3 regions of the Serratia marcescens subsp. marcescens ATCC 13880 genome follow, and region 2 is predicted to be linked to each of the others. Evidence: predicted binding sites of a transcription regulator. Region 2 holds the regulator's gene; each other region holds the start of a gene.
The links. Region 2 encodes PurR, which represses purine synthesis genes. Its sites were predicted from a motif close to CANGCAAACGTTTGCNTG; they were not measured.
Positions count from the first base shown of each region.

Region 1 (6,894 bases), 1.9 Mb from region 2:
GCCGTCGGCTTGTGACGGGCGAATTCGCCGTGGCACATGATGGCGGCGACCCGCACATACTCCGCCACTTCTTCCAGCGACTGTTCCAATTCTTCCTGATCTTCGTCTTCGTCGTAGCCCAGTTGCGCGATGTTGCGCAGGTCGTCGATCGCTTCACCGACTTCGTCTTTCACCTGGGCCAGCTTCGGCTGCATCATGCCCAGCCCGAGCAGGAAGTGGTTGACCCAACCGGCCAGCGCGTCGGCGCGATCGAACACGCTGACGATCTCTCCTTCGGGCAGCATCAGTTGGAACAGGAACTCGTCATCTTCCAGCGTGTCGCGCGTCGCTTCATACAGCTGTTGCAGCGGTTGGCTGAGCGCCTGCGGGAAGGCGACGCCTTCGTTGGTCAGATCGTGCACCAGCGCCTGCCAGCCGGCGTCACGGCTGCCGCCGCACAGCAGGCCGCTGATCAGGCCGTGCATTTCTGCCGCGGTCAACGCCACCGACTGCTGGTTGAGGGCCACGGTTAAAGATTGGTAACTTGGAAATGTATTCTGTATAGACATGCGCATTCGTCATCGTTGGCAGGATAAGTTCGTGTTATGCTACCACCAAGGTCCGTCGCTATACCAGATAAGCGCGACACCTCAGTGGCTAGTTATAATCGCGATGTGGCAGGTTTCACACTGCGCCGGCGGGGGGCGAAAGTGCGGTAAATACGCATTTTGAAACCCTTTTTTGACTGGCAATGTGCGCCACAGTAGATTACAACCAGGTACTGAAAAAGGGGTTGTATCTTGGTACCGAGGTATATATAGTGGCGCCCGCTTTGACGGCCCGGCCAGGGCGGACAAGGCTGGCGCGAAATTTAGGCAGGAAGGTGGCATGTCTGCACAACCGGTAGATATTCAAATTTTTGGCCGCTCGTTAAGAGTCAATTGCCCGCCAGAACAACAAGATGCGTTGAATATGGCGGCGGACGATCTTAACCAGCGGTTGCAAGATCTTAAAGTTCGCACTAGAGTCTCCAATACTGAGCAACTGGTTTTCATCGCGGCATTGAACGTCTGTCACGAACTTGCTCAAGAACGGTTGAAAACCCGTGACTATGCGTCCAATATGGAACAACGCATACGGATGCTGCAGCAGACCATTGAACAAGCGCTGCTTGAACAAGGTCGCATCTCTGAACGTCAGGATGCACAATTCGAATAACTTAAGTTGTTGAAATCAAAGTTTCGGCAACGAGTACAAAATTTCTCTGAGATGTTCGCCAGCGGGCCAGTCCCCTGAGCCGATATTTAGTACAAACAGAATGTGTTGCTCCGCGATCGGTGAGCACGCTCGGTGCGCCGAGAAGCCTTAAGATTGCGACGGCACGTTCACCTTGAACCATGGGTTCAAGGGTTACAGCCTGCGACGGCATCTCGGAGATTCCCCTTCTCAGCGGTTTATGTGTGCTGAACGCCACACTGAGCAAGCCTGATACGATGCCTTTTCAACCCCAATTCGCGCAGCAGCGCCAAGCCATTCGTCAACTCATTCGCCAACGTCGGCGCGAGCTTACGCCGGGCCAGCAACGCTTTGCCGCAGACAAGATAGCCGAACGCCTCGTCGCGCATGAACGCATTCAGGCGGCGCACAGCATCGCGGTGTTTTTGTCGTTTGACGGCGAACTCGATACCGGGCCGCTGATCGAGCGGCTGTGGACGCTCGGCAAACGGGTTTACCTGCCGGTGCTGCATCCGTTCAGCCCAGGCCACCTGCTGTTCCTGCGCTATGCGCCGAAAACGCCGCTGGTGCGCAACCGCTTCAATATTCTCGAACCGCGCCTCGATGTGCGCCAGGTGTTGCCGCTGGGTGAACTGGAGGTGGTGCTGACGCCGCTGGTGGCGTTCGATCACACCGGGCAGCGTCTGGGCATGGGCGGCGGCTTTTACGATCGCACCCTGCAAAACTGGCGCAGCGGCGGCCCCTATCCCATCGGCCTGGCCCATGATTGCCAGCAGGTGGAGCACCTGCCGACCGAACATTGGGATATCCCGCTGCCGGAAATCCTCACCCCGCTCTGCAGCTGGGCGTGGCATGAGCCCAAATAGCAAAAGGCCGGATCGCTCCGGCCTTTTTCGTTGCGGCATGCCGCCGAATCAGAACAGCAGGCGGGCGCGGATGGTGCCGTCGATGGCCTTCATACGCTGCAGCGCGGCGTCGGCGCGCGCGGTTTCCGCTTCGATGTCGATCACCACATAGCCGATTTCCGGCCCGGTTTGCAGATACTGCGCGGCGATGTTAACCCCCTCTTCGGCGAAGATCTGGTTAATCTGCGTCAGCACGCCCGGACGGTTTTCGTGGATGTGCAGCAAACGGCTGGCGTTCGGGCCATGCGCCGGCAGCGACACTTCCGGGAAGTTGACGGCGGACAGAGTCGATCCGTTGTCGGAGTATTTCGCCAGCTTGCCGGCCACTTCGTCGCCGATGTTCTCCTGCGCTTCCTGCGTGGAACCGCCGATGTGCGGCGTCAGCAGCACGTTGTCGAACTCACACAGCGGCGAGTTGAACGGATCGCTGTTGGTCGCAGGCTCTTCCGGGAAGACGTCGATCGCCGCGCCCGCCAGGTGATTGCTGGCCAGCGCGTCGCACAGCGCGGGAATATCGACCACGGTGCCGCGCGAGGCGTTGATCAGAATGGCGCCCGGTTTCATCAGCGCCAGCTCTTCCGCCCCCATCATATTTTTGGTCGATGGCGTTTCCGGCACGTGCAGCGTCACCACGTCGCTCATATTGAGCAAATCGGACAGATGGCGCACCTGCTGCGCATTGCCCAGCGGCAGCTTATTCTCGATGTCGTAGAAGAACACCTTCATGCCCAGCCCTTCGGCCAGAATGCCCAATTGGGTGCCGATATGGCCGTAGCCGATGATGCCCAGCTTTTTGCCGCGCGCCTCATAGGAGCCCACGGCCAGTTTGTGCCACACGCCGCGGTGCGCCTTGGCGTTGGCGGCCGGAATGCCACGCAGCATCAACAGCAGCTCGCCCAGCACCATTTCGGCCACGGATCGGGTATTGGAGAAGGGGGCGTTGAAGACCGGAATACCGCGTTTGGTCGCCGCTTTCAGCTCAACCTGGTTGGTGCCGATGCAGAAGCAGCCCACCGCCACCAGTTTTTCTGCGGCGGCGAACACCTCTTCGGTCAGATGCGTGCGCGATCGGATGCCGACGAAGTGTGCATCGCGGATGGATGCCTTCAGCGATTCGGTGTCTAACGCACCCTTGTGGTATTCGATGTTGGTATAACCGGCGGCACGTAAATTATCGACCGTGCTCTGATGAACCCCTTCCACCAACAGGAATTTAATCCTGTCTTTCTCCAATGATACTTTTGCCATTTACCCGACCCTATGTTCAGACTTCAGAAGCGGCTGTGACGACACAGCTCCCATCCAACATAACAAAAATAACGCGGGCGGCAATACAAACGATTGCCTGCCCGGCAGGACAAGGCGCAGCGTTGATGGCGGTTTACGGCAGAAAATGCCATAGGGAAAGTTTTCGGCAGAAGCTTTGGGGAGTCAGTTTTCACAATGTGACATAAGTCACCAAATTTGCCGTTTTTCAGAAAAGATATTTTAACCGAAGAATTATGCGGCCCGGCACTGCCGGGCCACAGCCGGCAGAAGTTTATTTGACCACTTTCACGCCTTCCGGGGTGCCGACCAGCGCCACGTCCGCGCCGCGGTTGGCGAACAGCCCCACGGTCACCACGCCGGCGATGCCGTTGATCTTGTTCTCCAGCGCCACGGCGTCGGTGATGCTCAGGTTATGCACATCGAGGATCACGTTGCCGTTGTCGGTCACCACGTTCTGGCGATACTCCGGCAGACCGCCGAGTTTCACCAGCTCGCGCGCCACGTAAGAGCGAGCCATCGGGATCACTTCCACCGGCAGCGGGAACTTGCCCAGCACGTCCACCTGCTTGCTGGCGTCGACGATGCAGATGAATTTCTTGGCGATGGCGGCAATGATCTTCTCGCGCGTCAGCGCCGCGCCGCCGCCCTTGATCATCTGCATATGGCCGTTGATTTCGTCCGCGCCGTCCACGTAGATATCGAGCGAGTCCACTTCGTTGCTGTCGAACACGTGGATGCCGAGGCTTTTCAGCTTGGCGGTGGAGGCATCGGAGCTGGACACCGCGCCTTCGATCTGGTGCTTGATGGAGCCCAGCGCGTCAATAAAGTGGGCGGCGGTAGAGCCAGTGCCGACCCCGACGATGGTGCCCGGCGTCACGTATTCCAGCGCCGCCCAGCCCACCGCTTTTTTCAGTTCATCCTGCGTCATAATATGTCCCTTGCCTCTGTACGAAAACGTGTGCGTATTATAGGGTAAAACGCTGTTTTTCACGCCGGCAGGATCACACTTATTTACCGCAGCCCGCATTTTTACCCGCTTGGCGGCGAGCTGGGGGCGTGATTTTTCCACCTGCGCCATGCGTAAAATGTGGCATAGTGCCGGTATCATTCTAATTTAAGGGATATCTTTCCGATGAAACGCCCAGACTATCGTACGCTGCAAGCGCTGGACGCGGTGATCCGTGAGCGCGGCTTCGAGCGCGCCGCGCAAAAACTCTGTATCACGCAATCGGCGGTATCCCAACGCATCAAACAGCTGGAAAACCTGTTCGGCCAACCGCTGCTGGTTCGTACCGTGCCGCCGCGCCCGACCGAACAAGGGCAAAAGCTGCTGGCGCTGCTGCATCAGGTGGAGCTGCTGGAAGAAGAGTGGCTCGGCAATGACACCGGCGTCGATACGCCGCTGCTGCTGTCGCTAGCGGTCAACGCCGACAGTCTGGCGACCTGGCTGCTGCCGGCGCTGAAGCCGGTGCTGGCGGACTCCCCCATTCGTCTGAATCTGCAGGTGGAAGATGAAACCCGCACCCAGGAGCGGCTGCGCCGCGGTGAGGTGGTGGGCGCGGTGAGTATTCAGCCGCAGCCGCTGCCGAGCTGCCTGGTGGATCGGCTGGGGGCGCTGGACTACCTGTTCGTGGCCTCCAGCGGCTTCGCCGAGCGCTATTTCCCGAACGGCGTCACCCGTTCCGCGCTGCTGAAAGCGCCGGCGGTGGCCTTCGACCATCTCGACGACATGCACCAGGCATTCCTGCAGCAGAACTTCGATCTGTCGCCGGGCAGCGTGCCCTGCCACATCGTGAACTCATCGGAAGCCTTCGTCCAGCTGGCGCGTCAGGGCACCACCTGCTGCATGATCCCGCATCTGCAGATCGAAAAGGAGCTGGCATCCGGTGAACTGATCGATCTGACGCCGGGGCTGTACCAGCGCCGCATGCTGTACTGGCATCGCTTCGCGCCGGAAAGCCGCATGATGCGAAAAGTGACCGACGCGTTGCTGGAACACGGCCACCAGGTATTGCGCCAGGATTAAAACGAAAAAAGGTTCGCCGCAGCGAACCTTTTCTTCAATACAACACCCTTACTGCGCGGCGTTGCGCTGCAGCTCAAACACCACATCCACCTGATCGTCGAAGTGAATGCTTTGCTGTTCATAGGTTTGCGCCGCGTCGTTTTCCGCCGCCGCGCCGGCCGCCTTATACATCCGCGCCACCGGCATCGGCTGATAGTTGGCGACCCGGTAGCGAATGCTGTACACCGGCCCCAGCTTGGCGTGGAAGCCTTTGGCCAGGGATTCGGCCTGCTGAGTCGCGTTCTCGATCGCTTTTTGCCGCGCCTGCTCGCGATATACGTCCGGTTTGGCGACGCCCAGCTCCACCGCGCGGATCTCGTTCAGGCCGGATTTCAGCGCGCCGTCCAGCAGCTCGTTCAGCTTGTCCAACTGGCGCAGGGTGACCTGCACCTGGCGCACCGCCCGGTAGCCCTTCAGCACCGACTCGCCGGTTTTCAGGTAGTCGTATTCCGGCTGAGTGCGCAGGTTGGCGGCGCTGATGTCTTTTTTCTCGATGTTGTTTTTCTGCAGGAAATCAAAGTACTGCGCCACGCGCTCGTCTACCTGCTTCTTCGCCTGAGCGGCGTCTTTGGAGGAAACGCTCACCTCGATCGCCAGGGTGGCGATATCCGGCGTGGCGTCCACGCTGGCGGTGCCGGAGGTGACGACGTGCGGCCCTTCAGGCACTTCAGCCGCCTGCAGCGCCATCGGTAACGTCCCTAATCCGACCATTGCGGCCATAGCCAATGCTTTTAGCTTCACAGTGTCTCCTTAATGACAGGCTGTCTCTGATCGCCGGCTTTTCCCTGCGAGAACCGCCGGATTCCTGGCATCAAACGTAGCATATCGCACGGCGTTTTGAATTCGGATTAGTGACAAATTCTTATAAATTTGCCCCCTGCCAGGCCAGCTGCAGCGCGATGCCCCACATCACCAGCCCGACCAGCGCATTGATGATGCGCTGCGCCCGCTGCGTATTCAGCCACGGCGCCAGCCAGGAGGCCAGCAGCGCCAGGCCGAAGAACCACACCGCCGACGCGCTGACCGCGCCAAGCGCGAACCAGGAGCGCACATCCGCCGTCAGCTGTCCGCCCAGGCTGCCGAGCACCACGAAGGTGTCCAGATAGACGTGCGGATTCAGCCAGGTGACCGCCAGCATGGTGACCACGATACGCCAGCGGCTCTGCGCCAGCTCCTGCGCCGCGGCCTGCGCCGGTTGCGGGCTGAAGGCGGAACGGAACGCGCCCCAGCCGTACCACAGCAGAAACGCCACACCGCCCCAGGTGACCAGCGCCAACAGCAGCGGCGAGCGGGTCAGCAACGCGCTGCCGCCGAAAATACCGGCGCAGATCAGCACGATATCGCTCAGTGCGCACAATGAGGCGATCATCAGATGATACTGACGGCGAATGCCTTGATTCATCACGAATACGTTCTGCGGGCCCAGCGGCAGGATCATGG
Region 1 covers NZ_CP071238.1:4,195,914-4,202,807, forward strand. Annotated here, with positions in the region: gene J0F90_RS20055 (YecA/YgfB family protein) at 1-548, opposite strand, end outside; gene zapA (cell division protein ZapA) at 868-1,197, shown strand; RNA gene ssrS (6S RNA) at 1,238-1,420, shown strand; gene J0F90_RS20070 (5-formyltetrahydrofolate cyclo-ligase) at 1,473-2,081, shown strand; gene serA (phosphoglycerate dehydrogenase) at 2,130-3,368, opposite strand; gene rpiA (ribose-5-phosphate isomerase RpiA) at 3,661-4,317, opposite strand; gene J0F90_RS20085 (LysR family transcriptional regulator ArgP) at 4,522-5,415, shown strand; gene J0F90_RS20090 (oxidative stress defense protein) at 5,464-6,195, opposite strand; gene argO (arginine exporter ArgO) at 6,317-6,894, opposite strand, start outside.
Region 1: the regulator PurR is predicted to act here: its motif matches at 3,451-3,468, upstream of serA (phosphoglycerate dehydrogenase).

Region 2 (6,894 bases):
CTGCTGTTCGGCGGAAATGGTCACGCCGACCACCGACACGCCGTAATTTTTCGCCGCATAGGCGGAAAGGCCGCCCCAGCCGCAGCCGATGTCCAGCAAACGCATGCCCGGCTGCAGCTGCAGTTTCTCGCAGATCATCCGCAGCTTGGCTTCCTGCGCTTCCTCCAGCGTGGTGGCGTCTTTCCAGTAGCCGCAGGAATATTGCATGTAAGGATCGAGCATCAGGGTAAACAGATCGTTGCCAAGATCGTAATGCTCTTTGCCGACGATCCAGGCGCGCTTTTTCGATTGCAGATTGGTCAGGCGCGCGGCGGCGATACGCAGGGTATCTTTCAGGTGGTGGGGGAGTTTCTTCTCCAGCCCGGCGCTGACCACGCGCTGAAAGAACATATCCAGCCGCTCGCACTCCCACCAACCGTCCATATAGCTTTCGCCCAGGCCCAGTGACCCTTGCTGCAAAACGCGTTTAAAGAATTCGGGATTTTTAACCTGAATATCGAAAGGGCGCGATCCGTTGATTTCGATACCGGCCAGACCGAGCATTTCGTGCGCGATACGGTACCACTGGTTATCCTGGATGCTCAGATCTTCTATACACGATGAACTCATAGCTTCTCCATCACCTTCTTCTGACTGATGACCCGTTAGGAAACAGCTTAGACAATTTCTGCGGGTGCATACGTATACCAACGGGAAATAAGCCCGCGGCGTCTGATATCCGACTATGAACAGAGGAAATTTAAAGAAACGGCCCGACGCAAACGGCGCAGGATAAACGCCTCTTTAAAAAAAGAGTGTGACGCAAGGCGCGTACACAATAGCTGATTGAGATATAGAGATTATAAGGTGTTACTTTACAAGGTTGTTTTTGAGTATAGGCGTGCCGAGGCGTTGACTCAACTGTAAATCGCACTTGGCACGCATATTCTTTAAGTGATTATTAATCTTGGTAATTATGACGCTGAGTTAGCATGTTCCCGCTGTGCCTTTTGCTGCGCATCGGCCGCTTTTCCCCGCTGCAGGAAATAACCCAGCGCGGCCAGGACTACCGTAGATACCATCACCGTCACCGTTGCCAACAGCGGCTGGGCAATAAACGCCGACACCAGCATGCTCGCCACAAAACACAGCCCCAATTGCAGCGTATTTTGCAGCGCGGCGGCTTTACCGCTGCTTTCCGGGAATGGCATCAGCGCATTCGCCACCATGATCGGGTAGCCGGCGCCGTTGACCAGCGCCATGACGCAGAACGGGATCAGCAGCGTGGTGAGCGTCGGATTGGTCAGGGTCGCCACCAGATACAGGGCCACCATGCTGACAGCATAAGCTACCAGCAGCCACGGCAGCAGGGTTTTGCCATTGATGCGCTTGAGCGCGGCGCGGCAGCCATAGCCCCCCAACAGGAAAGCCAGCGTCTGCGGCACATAGCTCAGACCGATGTCGCTCGGGCCGTAGCCCATATCACCGAGGATGAACGGCGAGCCGGTCAGCCAGGCAAAGAAGCCGGCCGAGCAGGCGGCGTACATAGCGACGTTGCCGCTGAACACCGGGGATTTCAATAATTGCCAAAAACTGACGCCGCTTTTTGGCGCATCGGCGGCGGGTTGCGTTTTGGCGCGATCTTTGAGCAGCAACGTCGGCAGCAGCAGCAGGGCGGTGATGGCCAACAGCACGGCGAAGATCGCGCGCCAGCTGGCGTGGTTCAGCAGCCAGGCGCCAAGCAGCGGCGCCAACGCCGGCGACAGCGCCACCAGCGGCATGATGGTGGCGAATACGCGGTTGGCCTGGCCTTCGCGGTAGCGGTCGACCACCAGCGCTTGCCAGATGGCGGCGGCGGAACAGACGCCGACGGCCTGAATAAAGCGCAGTATCCAGAGCTGCACGGCATTTTCCACCCACAGCATGCCCAGGCAGCCGAGCGCGAACAGCGACAGGCCAATCAATAATACCGGTTTGCGGCCCAGTCGGTCGGAGAGCGGCCCCCACAGCAACTGCGCGAAGGCGAAGCCGGCCAGAAAGATGCTCAGGCTGGCGCTGACCGCGCCGGCGGAAATTTGCAGTTCCTCCCGCATGGCGCCGAAGGCGGGCAGGTACATATCGGTCGCCAGATAACCCAGCATGCTCAGGCCGGCGAGGTAGAACATAAAACCAAAGGAGTTTCGCATGGTATTTCTCGTTAATATTTTAGTGTCGCAGGTTTTTAGCGCCGGCCAGTGTATCCGGCTGGATCTCTGCTTGTGAAACGGTAATATTTGCAAAGTGCTGTTAAAAAAATTGAAGGCAAAGCGATGTGGTCTGAATATTCTCTTGAAGTTGTTGACGCGGTGGCGCGCACCGGCAGTTTCAGCGCGGCGGCGCAGGAGCTGCACCGGGTACCGTCGGCGGTGAGCTATACCGTGCGGCAACTGGAACAATGGCTGGCGGTGCCGCTGTTTGAGCGGCGTCACCGTGATGTGGAGTTGACGCCGGCCGGCGCGCTGTTTATCAAGGATGCGCGAGTTGTTATCAAAAAAATGCTCGACACCCGCCGCCACTGTCAACAGGTGGCCAACGGGTGGCGCGGCCAGCTGAATATCGCAGTCGACATCATCGTCAAACCGCAGCGCAGCCGCCAGCTGGTGCTGGATTTCTACCGCCATTTCCCCGACGTTGAACTGATGCTGCAACCCGAGGTGTTCAACGGCGTGTGGGATGCGTTGGTGGACGGCAGGGTGGACATGGCGATCGGCGCCACGCGCGCGGTGCCGGTCGGCGGCGGCTTCGCTTTCCGCGACATGGGGGATATGAACTGGCTGTGCGTAGTCAGCCCACAGCATCCGTTGGCGCAGCTGGCAGGGCCATTGAATGACGATCGGTTGAGGCCATACCCTGCGCTTTGTCTGGAAGACACCTCGCGCAATCTGCCCAAGCGCGTCACTTGGACGCTGGATAACCAGCGGCGGCTGGTGGTGCCGGACTGGACCTCGGCGCTCGACTGTTTGTGCGCCGGATTGTGCGTCGGCATGATGCCGGCGCATCTGGCGCTGCCGCTGGTGCAGTGCGGTGAGCTGAAGGCGTTGCAGTTGCAGCAGCCGTTTCCCGCCAGCCCCTGCTGCCTGACCTGGCAACAGGATAAACCGTCACCGGCGATGAGCTGGCTGCTGGCGTACTTGGGCGATGGCGAGACGCTGAATCAGGAGTGGCTGAGTGAGGCGGCACCGGAAGCCGCGCAGGCCTCCGGCAGGGAAGATGATCAGCGGCGGTAGTCGATGAACGGACCATCGGCGACCGAACGGCGTTCGACCAGCTTCGGATGCACTTCGATCACCTGCGATTCTTCGCGCTTGCTGATGATGCGATCCAGCAGCATGGTGAAGGCCATTTCTCCCAGGCGTTCTTTCGGCTGGTGAATGGTGGTCAGCGCCGGGGTGAAGTAGCGGGCGTTGCGCACGTTGTCATAGCCGATCACGGAAATATCCTGCGGCACTCGCAGCCCCAGCTCGTCAGCGGCGCAGATGGCGCCCATCGCCATGATGTCGCCGCCGCAAAATACCGCGGTCGGCCGCTGTTTTTGCGACAGGATTTGGTGCATCGCCTTGTAGCCGGACTCCGGCTCGAAGTCACCCTGGACGATCCACTCTTCGCGAATGTCGATATGCGCTTCCTGCAGCGCCTTCATAAAGCCCTGATGACGGCCGCCGCCGGTGTTGCGCGACAGCTGGCCCGGGATGGCGCCGATATCGCGGTGGCCGCGCTCGATCAGGTAACGGCCGGCCAGATAGCCGCCTTCGAACGCGTTATCGATGATGGTGTCGGTGAAGTCGCCGCGCGCGGCGCCCCAGTCCATCACCACCATCGGGATATTACGGTAGTCCTCCAGCATGCCCAGCAGTTGATCCGGGTATTCGGAACACATGACCAGCAGGCCGTCGACGCGCTTTTGCGCCAGCATCGCCAGGTAGGCGCGCTGCTTGTCCAGATTGTTGTGCGAGTTGCACAGGATCAGGGTGTAACCTTTGCTGTAGCAGCTGTTTTCCACCGCCTCGATCACTTCGGCAAAATAGGGCGCTTCGCTCGAGGTGGCCAGCAGGCCGATCGACTTGGTGTGATTGACTTTCAGGCTGCGCGCCACGGCGCTCGGCGAGTAGTGCAGCTCTTTGATGGCGGCCCACACGGCCGCTTTGGTCTCTTCGGCGACGAAACGAGTCTTATTGATGACGTGCGAAACGGTGGTGGTGGAAACGCCCGCGCGTTTGGCCACATCTTTAATCGTTGCCATGTAAGGAATGACTCCTGAACTCACATGTTTACAGCATGTAAGTGTGATGTTAATCGTTTGCCTACGTAGATCCTTCTCCAGAGAAGCGAAAACTGAGTTTTTAGTGTGTTGAAGTCTTCAGCGCTTAATCAGGAGGGGCATGGATGCCGGTACGCAGTTGTGAACTGCGAATTTTGTCGCATATTGAACAAAAGTGGAAGAGGTAATCGAGATTATAAACCGGGAAATGATAACAAGATTTTATCGGCGAACTGTGGGAAAATGATTTGACGTACTAATTGTGCGCCTTTTATCCTTAGGAAAGCCCATTTTAAAGGAGTTGTCATGGATACCGATCTGAAGATGTCTCTGTTCACTACCGTCGGCGCGTTGGCGATGATCATCGCTTTCAGCTTTGTCGCCGCGTTGAACTGATCTCCCGCCGGTTTTAAAAAAGGCGCAGCCTCTGGCTGCGCCTCGTTACTTAGGCAAGGCCTGCGTTTACGCCAGGTTTTCCGCCGCAAATGTCCAGTTGACCAACGCCCAGAAGTTTTCCAGGTATTTTGGACGCGCATTGCGGTAATCGATGTAATACGCGTGTTCCCACACGTCAACGGTCAGCAGCGGTTTATCTTCACCGGTCAGCGGAGTTGCCGCGTTGGAGGTGTTGACGATCGCCAGCGCGCCGTCCGGTTTTTTCACCAGCCAGGTCCAGCCGGCGCCGAAGTTTTTCACGGCGGCATCGGTGAACTGTTCTTTGAACGCAGCGAAAGAGCCGAAGGATTTGACGATCGCGGCCGCCAGTTCGCCCTGCGGTTCACCGCCGCCCTGTGGCGACAGGCAGTGCCAGTAGAAGGTGTGGTTCCACACCTGCGCGGCGTTGTTGAACACGCCGCCGTTGGAGGTCTTGATGATCTCCTCGAGCGATTTGCCCTCGAACTCGCTGCCTTTCACCAGGTTGTTCAGGTTAACTACGTAGGTATTGTGGTGTTTGCCGTAGTGGTATTCCAGGGTCTCGGCGGAGATGTGCGGCTCGAGCGCGTTTTTCTCATACGGTAATGCAGGTAATTCAAACGACATTGCTTCCTCCTTTACAGCGCCACTTTTTTCCCGCCGAGGCGGGAGCCAGATGGGCCGTTTTTTATTGTGGTCATTCAATCTTAACAATTTTCATCATAAAAAACAGGAAGAAAAGCGAGAAATGCGCGTGGGGAGGTGCGATGGGCGATAGCTTGAGCAGGCGGTTGCGACCGGGGCCGCAACCGCGCAGAGCAGGGAGTTAACGGATGGTTTTCGGCGTCACTACGCGGCGTGCGCCGATGTAGTGGTTCTGCCAATAGTCGTTGTCGAGCTGGCTGATGCGGATCTCTTCGCCGGTGCGCGGCGACTGGATGAATTTGCCGTTGCCGAGATAGACGCCGACATGATCCGCCACGCCGCGGTTGTTGATGCGGAAGAACACCAAATCGCCGCTTTCCAGTTCGCTTTTCTTGATCGGCGCCGCGTCGCGCAGGTGATACATTTCGTTGGCGGTGCGCGGCATCTTGATTTTCACCACGTCTTTATAGGCGTAATAGATAAGTCCGCTACAGTCGAAGCCGGTGCGCGGCGAGCTGCCGCCCCAGCGGTAAGGTTTGCCCATCTGATCCATCAGCTTGGCCATCGCAGTCTGCTTGGCGTGCTGGTAACGCTTTTTGTGCGCCGGGCTGAGTTTCAACGGTTTTTCATCACGCGCCAGCTTGGCGGTAGCCATACCGGCGTCGCGGTGGCGGCCATAGCCTTTTTTATAGCCCTTTTTCGGCGGGGTGACTTTAATCTTGGCGATTTTCTGCGCTTTGGCCTTGGGTTTGGCGCTGACGATCTTTTTCGCGCTTTTCTCGCTTTTGACCTTGGCGGTCCTGGTTTTTTTCTCGGGGGCCGTCACTTTGGCTTTTTTGGCGGCTTTATCCGCTTTCTTTTTTCTGCGGTCATCGGGCCGCGCTTCATTAACATGGCTTTTACGCTGCTCGGCGGCAACGCGCGCCTGTGGCGCAGCGTGCGCCAGATTGAAGAAGAGCTGCGTAAACAGCAGCGCAAAGAGCGTAAGAATTAAACGCATGTCGACGTCACCAACCTTGGCCCCGAAACGGATATCGAAAGAGTTACAGTATTCCCGAACTTCGCCATATAAAACAGCGAAGAACTCATAAATAATAATCCATATTGTGAGAAAACGTTAATGACATTTTTTTTGGTTTAAAATCAGCCTGTTGATGTATAAAAAAGCGCCAGGCGACGGTGGCGGATATAATTAAGCCGCGCCGTCATCGCGGCGCAATATATTAGTGAAATGGTCGGATTAAAAATGTTATTCTCAACGTATGTTTTGACCGGAATGACGTGGCCGGTGAAACGCGATCGGCGGCGGGCGAATATCCTTGCAAAAGATGGCGTTTTCTTGCGACTGTTCCAGCCGCTACAATAGCCCGCATGATGCATGTTGTAGCCATGAAATGTGGCTTGAGGAAGCAATAAATGACGACGACACTTGAAAAAATTCAGCACCAGATCGCTGAAAACCCGATTCTGCTGTACATGAAAGGTTCGCCAAAGCTGCCGAGCTGCGGCTTTTCCGCGCAGGCTGTGCAAGCGCTGTCCGCCTGCGGCGAGCGTTTCGC
Region 2 covers NZ_CP071238.1:2,286,404-2,293,297, forward strand. Annotated here, with positions in the region: gene cfa (cyclopropane fatty acyl phospholipid synthase) at 1-609, opposite strand, end outside; gene punC (purine nucleoside transporter PunC) at 954-2,165, opposite strand; gene punR (DNA-binding transcriptional activator PunR) at 2,289-3,245, shown strand; gene purR (HTH-type transcriptional repressor PurR) at 3,233-4,258, opposite strand; gene cydH (cytochrome bd-I oxidase subunit CydH) at 4,583-4,672, shown strand; gene sodB (superoxide dismutase [Fe]) at 4,739-5,317, opposite strand; gene J0F90_RS11040 (C40 family peptidase) at 5,517-6,335, opposite strand; gene J0F90_RS11045 (Grx4 family monothiol glutaredoxin) at 6,752-6,894, shown strand, end outside.

Region 3 (6,894 bases), 670 kb from region 2:
TGGTCGGCGATCACTGCCCAGTCATAAATGCCGACTGCCATATCCGGCAAGGCGAGGTCGGCTTCGGCCAACTGCGGCAGGGTTTCCACCCGGCGCCCGAGATCGTAGCCGAACAGCCCCAGAGCTCCGCCCTGAAACGGCAGGTCCGGATTAAACGCCGGCTGCCAGCCTTGCGCCGCCAGTTGCTGCTGCAGCAGGGAGAACGGATCTTCCTGCGACTGAATGGTGACGCTGTCACTTTCAATTGTCGTGCCGGCACCGTGGGTGGTGAGTGTAACGCGCGGTTGTGCGACCAGGATATCGAAACGGTTATGCGAATGGTCGGCGAAGCCCGAATGCAGCAGCATCGCCCAAGGTTGCGATGAAAGCGGGGCGAAAAGCGTCATCAGGGCACGGCGGCTGTAGGGCAAAGATTTTATGTTTGGGGCGGTTACGCTCATGAACGTCAATAAACCTGGCTGTGAGGACGGCGATATCTGGCGGCTAGTGTGCCATAGACGGTCACGTCATGCATGTTTTGCCATGCGCGACATGCAGCACAGTTCACATAAACGGCAGTTCAATAAACCTGAAATAAGGCATTTTTTGCGCCATTGATTATACTTCGATATGTTAAAAATTTAACATCAAATGCACTGGAAGCCTATTTATCGAGGGCGCAATACCCGAGAAATATAAAAAAAGATTCGTTAATTTCATAAATTTATTATTTCTGCTTGTTATTAGAAGCGGGAGAGATGTTGTTATGCCCGATTTTAGCCAACGTCGCTGCCCTTTGGAATTAATGGCTTAATTACTCAGCGCTTTTCTGGCGCTGGTTTGAGAAAGAAAGGCCGGTTCGGTCCCATTAGTCACCGCGGGAATTTGCAGGTTTCACGCCTATCCCAAGCGTACGCTGACCGAATGAGCCTTTTAGAAAAATAAAATTATTATTTTGTTACATTATCATTGAAGAGCTGACTATGTCGTTAATGCTGAGCGTGATCGTCCCGATGCACAATGCGGGGGAGTTATTGGAGCCTTTCCTGGCCTCGCTGCTGGCCCAGCGTGAGCAACGGTTGGAGGTGATCATCGTCAATGATGGTTCCACCGACGGTTCAGGAGAGATCGCACACCGTTACGCGGCGGTACATCCGCATATTCGTGTGATCGATCAGGCCAATGCCGGTGTTTCTAACGCGCGTAATGCCGGGCTTGCCGTTGCCCAAGGCAAATATGTGGCGTTTCCCGATGCCGACGACTTGCTGGCGCCGGAGATGTATTCCACGCTGCTGGAACAGGCGGAACAACATCAATTAGACGTGATGCAATGTAATGGCGAACGCTATTTTACCAGCCAAGATGAATTGCAGCTGATTTTTCCTGAGGCGCGTTTGCGCACCACCGACGTTATCACCGGCGTGCAGTGGTTTGAACGTGCGCTGAAATCGCGAAAGTTTATTCACGTTGTATGGCTGGCAATATATCGCCTCGACTTTATTCGCCAGCATCGGCTTTATTTCGAGCCGGGATTACATCACCAGGATATTCCCTGGACGACGGAAGTCATGTTTAATGCCAAACGGGTCAAATATTTAAGTACGCCGCTGTACCGTCAACGGGTGCACGACAAGTCGATCAGTAACCGTCGCCGCATCGGTAAGGCGAACGTGGAGTATCAACGCCACTATATGAAAATCGTCGAAATGCTGGAGCGGCTCAACCAGCGCTATGCGGGCACTGTCGCCATTCGTCCGGCTTTCCATTGGCAAATCACCCGCGAAGCGCTGGGCATTTGCCACAGCATTCGTCGTGAGCCGGAACCGGCCGCTCAGAGTCAGATCACCGAAGAATTCTATCAGCGCGGCATCGACAGAGCGATGTTCGCCAATGCGCGCGGCCTGAAGCAGGGGTGGCATGTCATGCTGTGGCGGCATCGCCTGAAGCAGTGGCGCAACGATAACGGCTGTTCGCAACCGGCCTGAGGCACCAGACGTTGGGATCCGCCGCGTTAGCGCGTATACTCCTTCTCCCTTTTGCCGGAGAGAACGACACATGCATGCAGGTATGCCATTACTGAATCACGCGGAGCAGCAGGAAGCGGCGGATCGCATCCATCAACTGATGGAGCAGGGCATGAGCAGCGGTGAGGCCATTGCTCGCGTTGCGCAGGAAATTCGCGAGAAGCATCAGGGCGCTCAGGTTGCGGTACTGTTCGATGATGAAGACGAGCAGCATGAGGCCGCACCGGAGGCGTCGCCGGATGACGATGCTGAAGAAGACGAAGACTATTGACGTTATCGGGGCCGCGCAAGCGGCCCCGTGAGTATCAGCCGTTGACCGCCACGGCGGCGGCGGCTTGTTTCGCTTGCTCCACCGCCAGTTCCGTCGTGCTCGCCGTCGCCAGCGCCACGCCCAGGCGACGCTGCCCGTCGATCTCCGGTTTGCCGAACAGACGCAGCTGGTTGTGCCCGCGCAGCGCATTTTCCAGGCTGCTGAAACGCACATCGCTGCTGGTGAGCTGCGGCAGGATCACCGCTGAAGCGGAAGGGCCGAACTGGCGGATGGCGCCAATCGGCAACCCGAGAAACGCGCGAACGTGCAGGGCGAACTCGGACAGATCCTGTGAGATCAACGTAACCATGCCGGTATCGTGCGGCCGCGGAGACACTTCGCTGAAGATCACGTCGTCGCCGCAGACGAACAGCTCCACGCCGAACAGTCCGAACCCGCCCAGGGCTTTCACCACCTTCTCCGCGATAGCCTGAGCACGGCTCAACGCCGTGGCTGACATGCGCTGCGGTTGCCAGGATTCGCGATAATCTCCGTCTTCCTGACGATGGCCGATCGGCTCGCAGAAATGTACGCCGTCCACGGCGCTGATGGTCAGCAACGTAATTTCAAAATCAAATCTTACCAACCCTTCGACGATCACCCGGCCGCCGCCGGCGCGTCCGCCCTGTTGCGCGTAATCCCAGGCGCTTTGCAGCTGCTCAGGCGTGCGGATCAGGCTTTGTCCTTTGCCGGAAGAACTCATCACCGGTTTGACGATGCACGGGTAGCCGATGTGCTCGACCGCTTGCCGGAAAGTCGCTTCGCTGTCGGCAAAGCGGTAGCTGGAGGTGGGCAGGCCAAGTTCTTCCGCCGCCAGACGGCGGATGCCTTCGCGGTTCATGGTCAGGCGCGTGGCTTCGGCGCAGGGCACCACGCGGTGGCCCTGACGTTCAAGTTCGACCAGCATGGCGGTGGCGATCGCTTCGATTTCGGGAACGATATAGTCCGGCCGCTCTTGTTCGATAACGGCTTTCAGCGCGTCACCGTCCAGCATATTGATGACGTGACTGCGGTGCGCCACATGCATGGCGGGAGCGTCGGCATAGCGATCGACGGCGATCACTTCCAGGCCGAGGCGCTGGCATTCAATGGCGACTTCTTTACCCAGCTCCCCGGAGCCGAGCAACATGACGCGGGTGGCGGAAGGACGCAGGGCGGTTCCAATCGTTAACATAGTTTCGTACCTGGATCGGTGAAAGTAAGCGGATTGATGATCGGCGGGCAGTATATACGAAAACGATTGCGTTCACAGCCGCCACGCCAGGTTTGTTGCTAACTTACTGTTTTTATAACAAGCAGAAATATTTGCCCTGCCTGGGCGATTGTGCGTTAATAAGCGACGGCGAAAGAAGGCCTATATATAGCAAGGTTTTCGCGTCTCGTGCCGTCAAGGCAGGTTTATCAAGTAAAGGAAACACAAATGAGCAAGATCACTGGTCACGTTAAATGGTTCAACGAAAGCAAAGGCTTCGGCTTCATCACGCCTGCCGACGGTTCTAAAGACGTTTTCGTTCATTTTTCCGCTATCGTTAGCGATGGTTTCAAGACCCTGGCTGAAGGCCAGCAGGTTGAATTCTCCATCCAGGACAGCCAACGTGGCCCTGCCGCAGCCAACGTCGTTGCGATTTAACGACTGCGTTGCCAAGAAACCCGCCGCCGGCGGGTTTTTTTATGCCCGCAGCCCGTAACGCCGCCCATCTCTGTTATCATTTACCGCTGATTCGGCGCCAACCTGCGGGCGCGCCGCCATTCCATTCGTCATATAAGAGTTATCGCCGTGAGCACAGTTTCTTTTTCTTCCCTGCCGCTGCCAGCCGAACAGTTGGCCAACCTCAACGAACTGGGGTACGCCGAAATGACGCCGGTGCAGGCCGCCGCGTTGCCCGCTATCCTGCAAGGGCGAGACGTGCGCGCCAAGGCGAAAACCGGCAGCGGCAAAACGGCGGCATTTGGCATTGGCTTGCTGAATAACATCGTCGTTACGCAGGTTGCCACACAGGCGCTGGTGCTCTGTCCCACCCGCGAGTTGGCCGATCAGGTGAGCAAAGAGCTGCGTCGCTTGGCGCGTTTCACGCAAAACATCAAAATTCTGACGCTGTGCGGCGGCCAACCGATGGGGCCGCAGCTCGATTCGCTGGTGCATGCGCCGCACATCGTGGTGGGGACGCCGGGCCGTATCCAGGAACACCTGCGCAAGAAAACGCTGCAGCTGGACGAGCTGAAGGTGCTGGTGCTGGATGAGGCCGATCGCATGCTGGACATGGGGTTCGCCGACGACATCGACGATGTGATCAGCTATACGCCGCCGCAACGTCAGACGTTGCTGTTTTCCGCCACGTACCCGGCAGGCATCGAGCGCATCAGCGCGCGCGTTCAACGCCAGCCGCTAAGCGTCGAGGTGGACGATGGCGAAGCGCAGGCCTCCATCGAACAACGCTTTTATGAGACTACGCGCGATCAGCGCCCAGCGCTGCTGGTGTCGGCCATTCGCTATCATCAACCTGCGTCCTGCGTGGTGTTCTGCAATACCAAACGCGACTGTCAGACGGTGCTTGAGGCCCTGGAGGCCCGCGGCATCAGCGCGCTGGCGCTGCATGGCGATCTGGAACAGCGCGACCGCGACCAGGTGTTGGTGCGTTTCGCCAACCGCAGTTGCCGGGTATTGGTGGCGACCGACGTCGCCGCACGCGGGCTGGATATTAAAGAGCTGGAGCTGGTGGTCAACTACGAACTGGCGTTCGATCCCGAAGTGCATGTACACCGTATCGGCCGCACCGGCCGCGCCGGCATGAGCGGGCTGGCGATCAGCCTGTGCACGCCGCAGGAAATGGCGCGTGCGCACGCGATTGAAGACTATCTGCAGATGAGCGTCGACTGGTCGCCGGTGTCCGAGCTGAGCGGGGCGGCCAACGGCTCGCTGGAGGCGGAAATGGTGACGCTGTGCATCGACGGCGGCCGCAAGGCGAAGATTCGTCCCGGCGATATCCTTGGCGCGCTGACCGGCGACGCCGGGCTGACGGCGGCGGAAGTGGGCAAGATAGACATGTTCCCGGTGCATGCCTACGTCGCGATCCGCAAAGCCAGCGCGCGCAAGGCGCTGCAACAGTTGCAGCAGGGCAAAATCAAAGGCAAAAGCTGCAAGGTGCGGCTGCTGAAATAAGCCGAAGGCGGGCGGCGGTTTGCCTTCCCGCCACGATCTATTTATACTGTACATAATTACAGTAATTTGAGTATTTGAGGACGCACGCATGGCGGTTGAAGTTAAATATGTGGTGGTGAGAAACGGTGAGGAAAAAATGACTTTCGCGAGCAAGAAAGAAGCCGACGCCTACGACAAAATGCTGGATCTGGCGGACAACCTTGGGGAGTGGCTGCTGCAGGCGCCGCTGAACCTGGATGACGAACAGCGCGAAGGGCTGAGCTTCTTCCTGGCGGAAAATAAAGATGCGCTGGGTCTGATTCTGCGCGGCGCATCGCCGGCGGAAACCCTCAAGACACCGGCGGAAAGCAAAGCGAAAAAAGCGGCCTCTAACCCAAAAGAGGGATCTGCGTCAGAAAAGCAGGCGGCATAATGACTTATGTTGCGGTGTTGTGATGAAAAAGGATCTAAAATGAGCCGTGAAATAACTTTCTTCAGCCGCTTTGAGCAAGACATTCTGGCCGGGCGCAAAACCATCACCATTCGGGATGCCAGTGAGTCGCATTTCGAACCGGGCGAGGTATTGCGCGTCAGTCGCAATGAGGACGGCGTATTTTTCTGCTTTATCGAAGTGCTGTCGGTAACGCCGGTGCGTCTGGATGCGCTGACCGAACGCCACGCGCAGCAGGAGAACATGTCGCTCGGCGAACTGAAGCAGGTGATCAAGGAAATCTATCCGGGCCTGGATGCGCTGTTTGTCATTGAGTTCGTCAAACGGTAACCCTTTGCCGACGCCCTGTTGTGAGCCAGGGATGGGCGCCCGGATAGCGCTAATCACAACGGGAGGACATATGAAAAAAACGGGTTTGGCTATCGCCTTGTTGGCCATGATGGGAGCATCGACGGCGGTGTGGGCGCAGGATCACGAACAGCGCGCCGCCAAGGTAGGCCAGTGTGCGGGTCTGCAACCGGCGGATATCGCCGCCCAGGTCAAGCGCGACTTCTTGCAGAACCGCATTACGCGCTGGGAGTCGGACAAAAAGCTGCTGGGCACCGCAACGCCGATCGCCTGGGTTAGCCCGGATGCCATCAGCGGCAAGGATCAGATATGGCAGGTGCCGTTGACGGTGCGTGGCACCAAGGCAGATAAAACCTACAACGTGACGCTCAACTGCAACACCGGTGAAATCGCCTACAGCGCCCCGCAGTAACGCTTTCCCGGCAATAAAAAGCCCGCCGAGCGGCGGGCTTGATGTCCTCAGACGGCGTCAGTCGCTGAATGGGATCACCAATTCACCCGGTTTCACTTCCAACCCTTTCGCCAGTTTTTTCGCCAGCGCTTCGGTTTTGCTGTTGTCAGGATTCAGCACATAAGCCGGCTTTTGGTCGAAGTAGGATTTCAGCGACTGGTTCAGATACGGCGTCAGCGCTTTCATTACCGT
Region 3 covers NZ_CP071238.1:2,953,109-2,960,002, reverse strand. Annotated here, with positions in the region: gene pabB (aminodeoxychorismate synthase component 1) at 1-440, opposite strand, end outside; gene J0F90_RS14135 (glycosyltransferase) at 963-1,964, shown strand; gene J0F90_RS14130 (YoaH family protein) at 2,035-2,274, shown strand; gene purT (formate-dependent phosphoribosylglycinamide formyltransferase) at 2,309-3,487, opposite strand; gene cspE (transcription antiterminator/RNA stability regulator CspE) at 3,734-3,943, shown strand; gene dbpA (ATP-dependent RNA helicase DbpA) at 4,091-5,473, shown strand; gene J0F90_RS14110 (YebG family protein) at 5,562-5,885, shown strand; gene yqfB (N(4)-acetylcytidine aminohydrolase) at 5,925-6,233, shown strand; gene yebF (protein YebF) at 6,304-6,663, shown strand; gene J0F90_RS14095 (lipoprotein) at 6,721-6,894, opposite strand, start outside.
Region 3: the regulator PurR is predicted to act here: its motif matches at 3,543-3,560, upstream of purT (formate-dependent phosphoribosylglycinamide formyltransferase).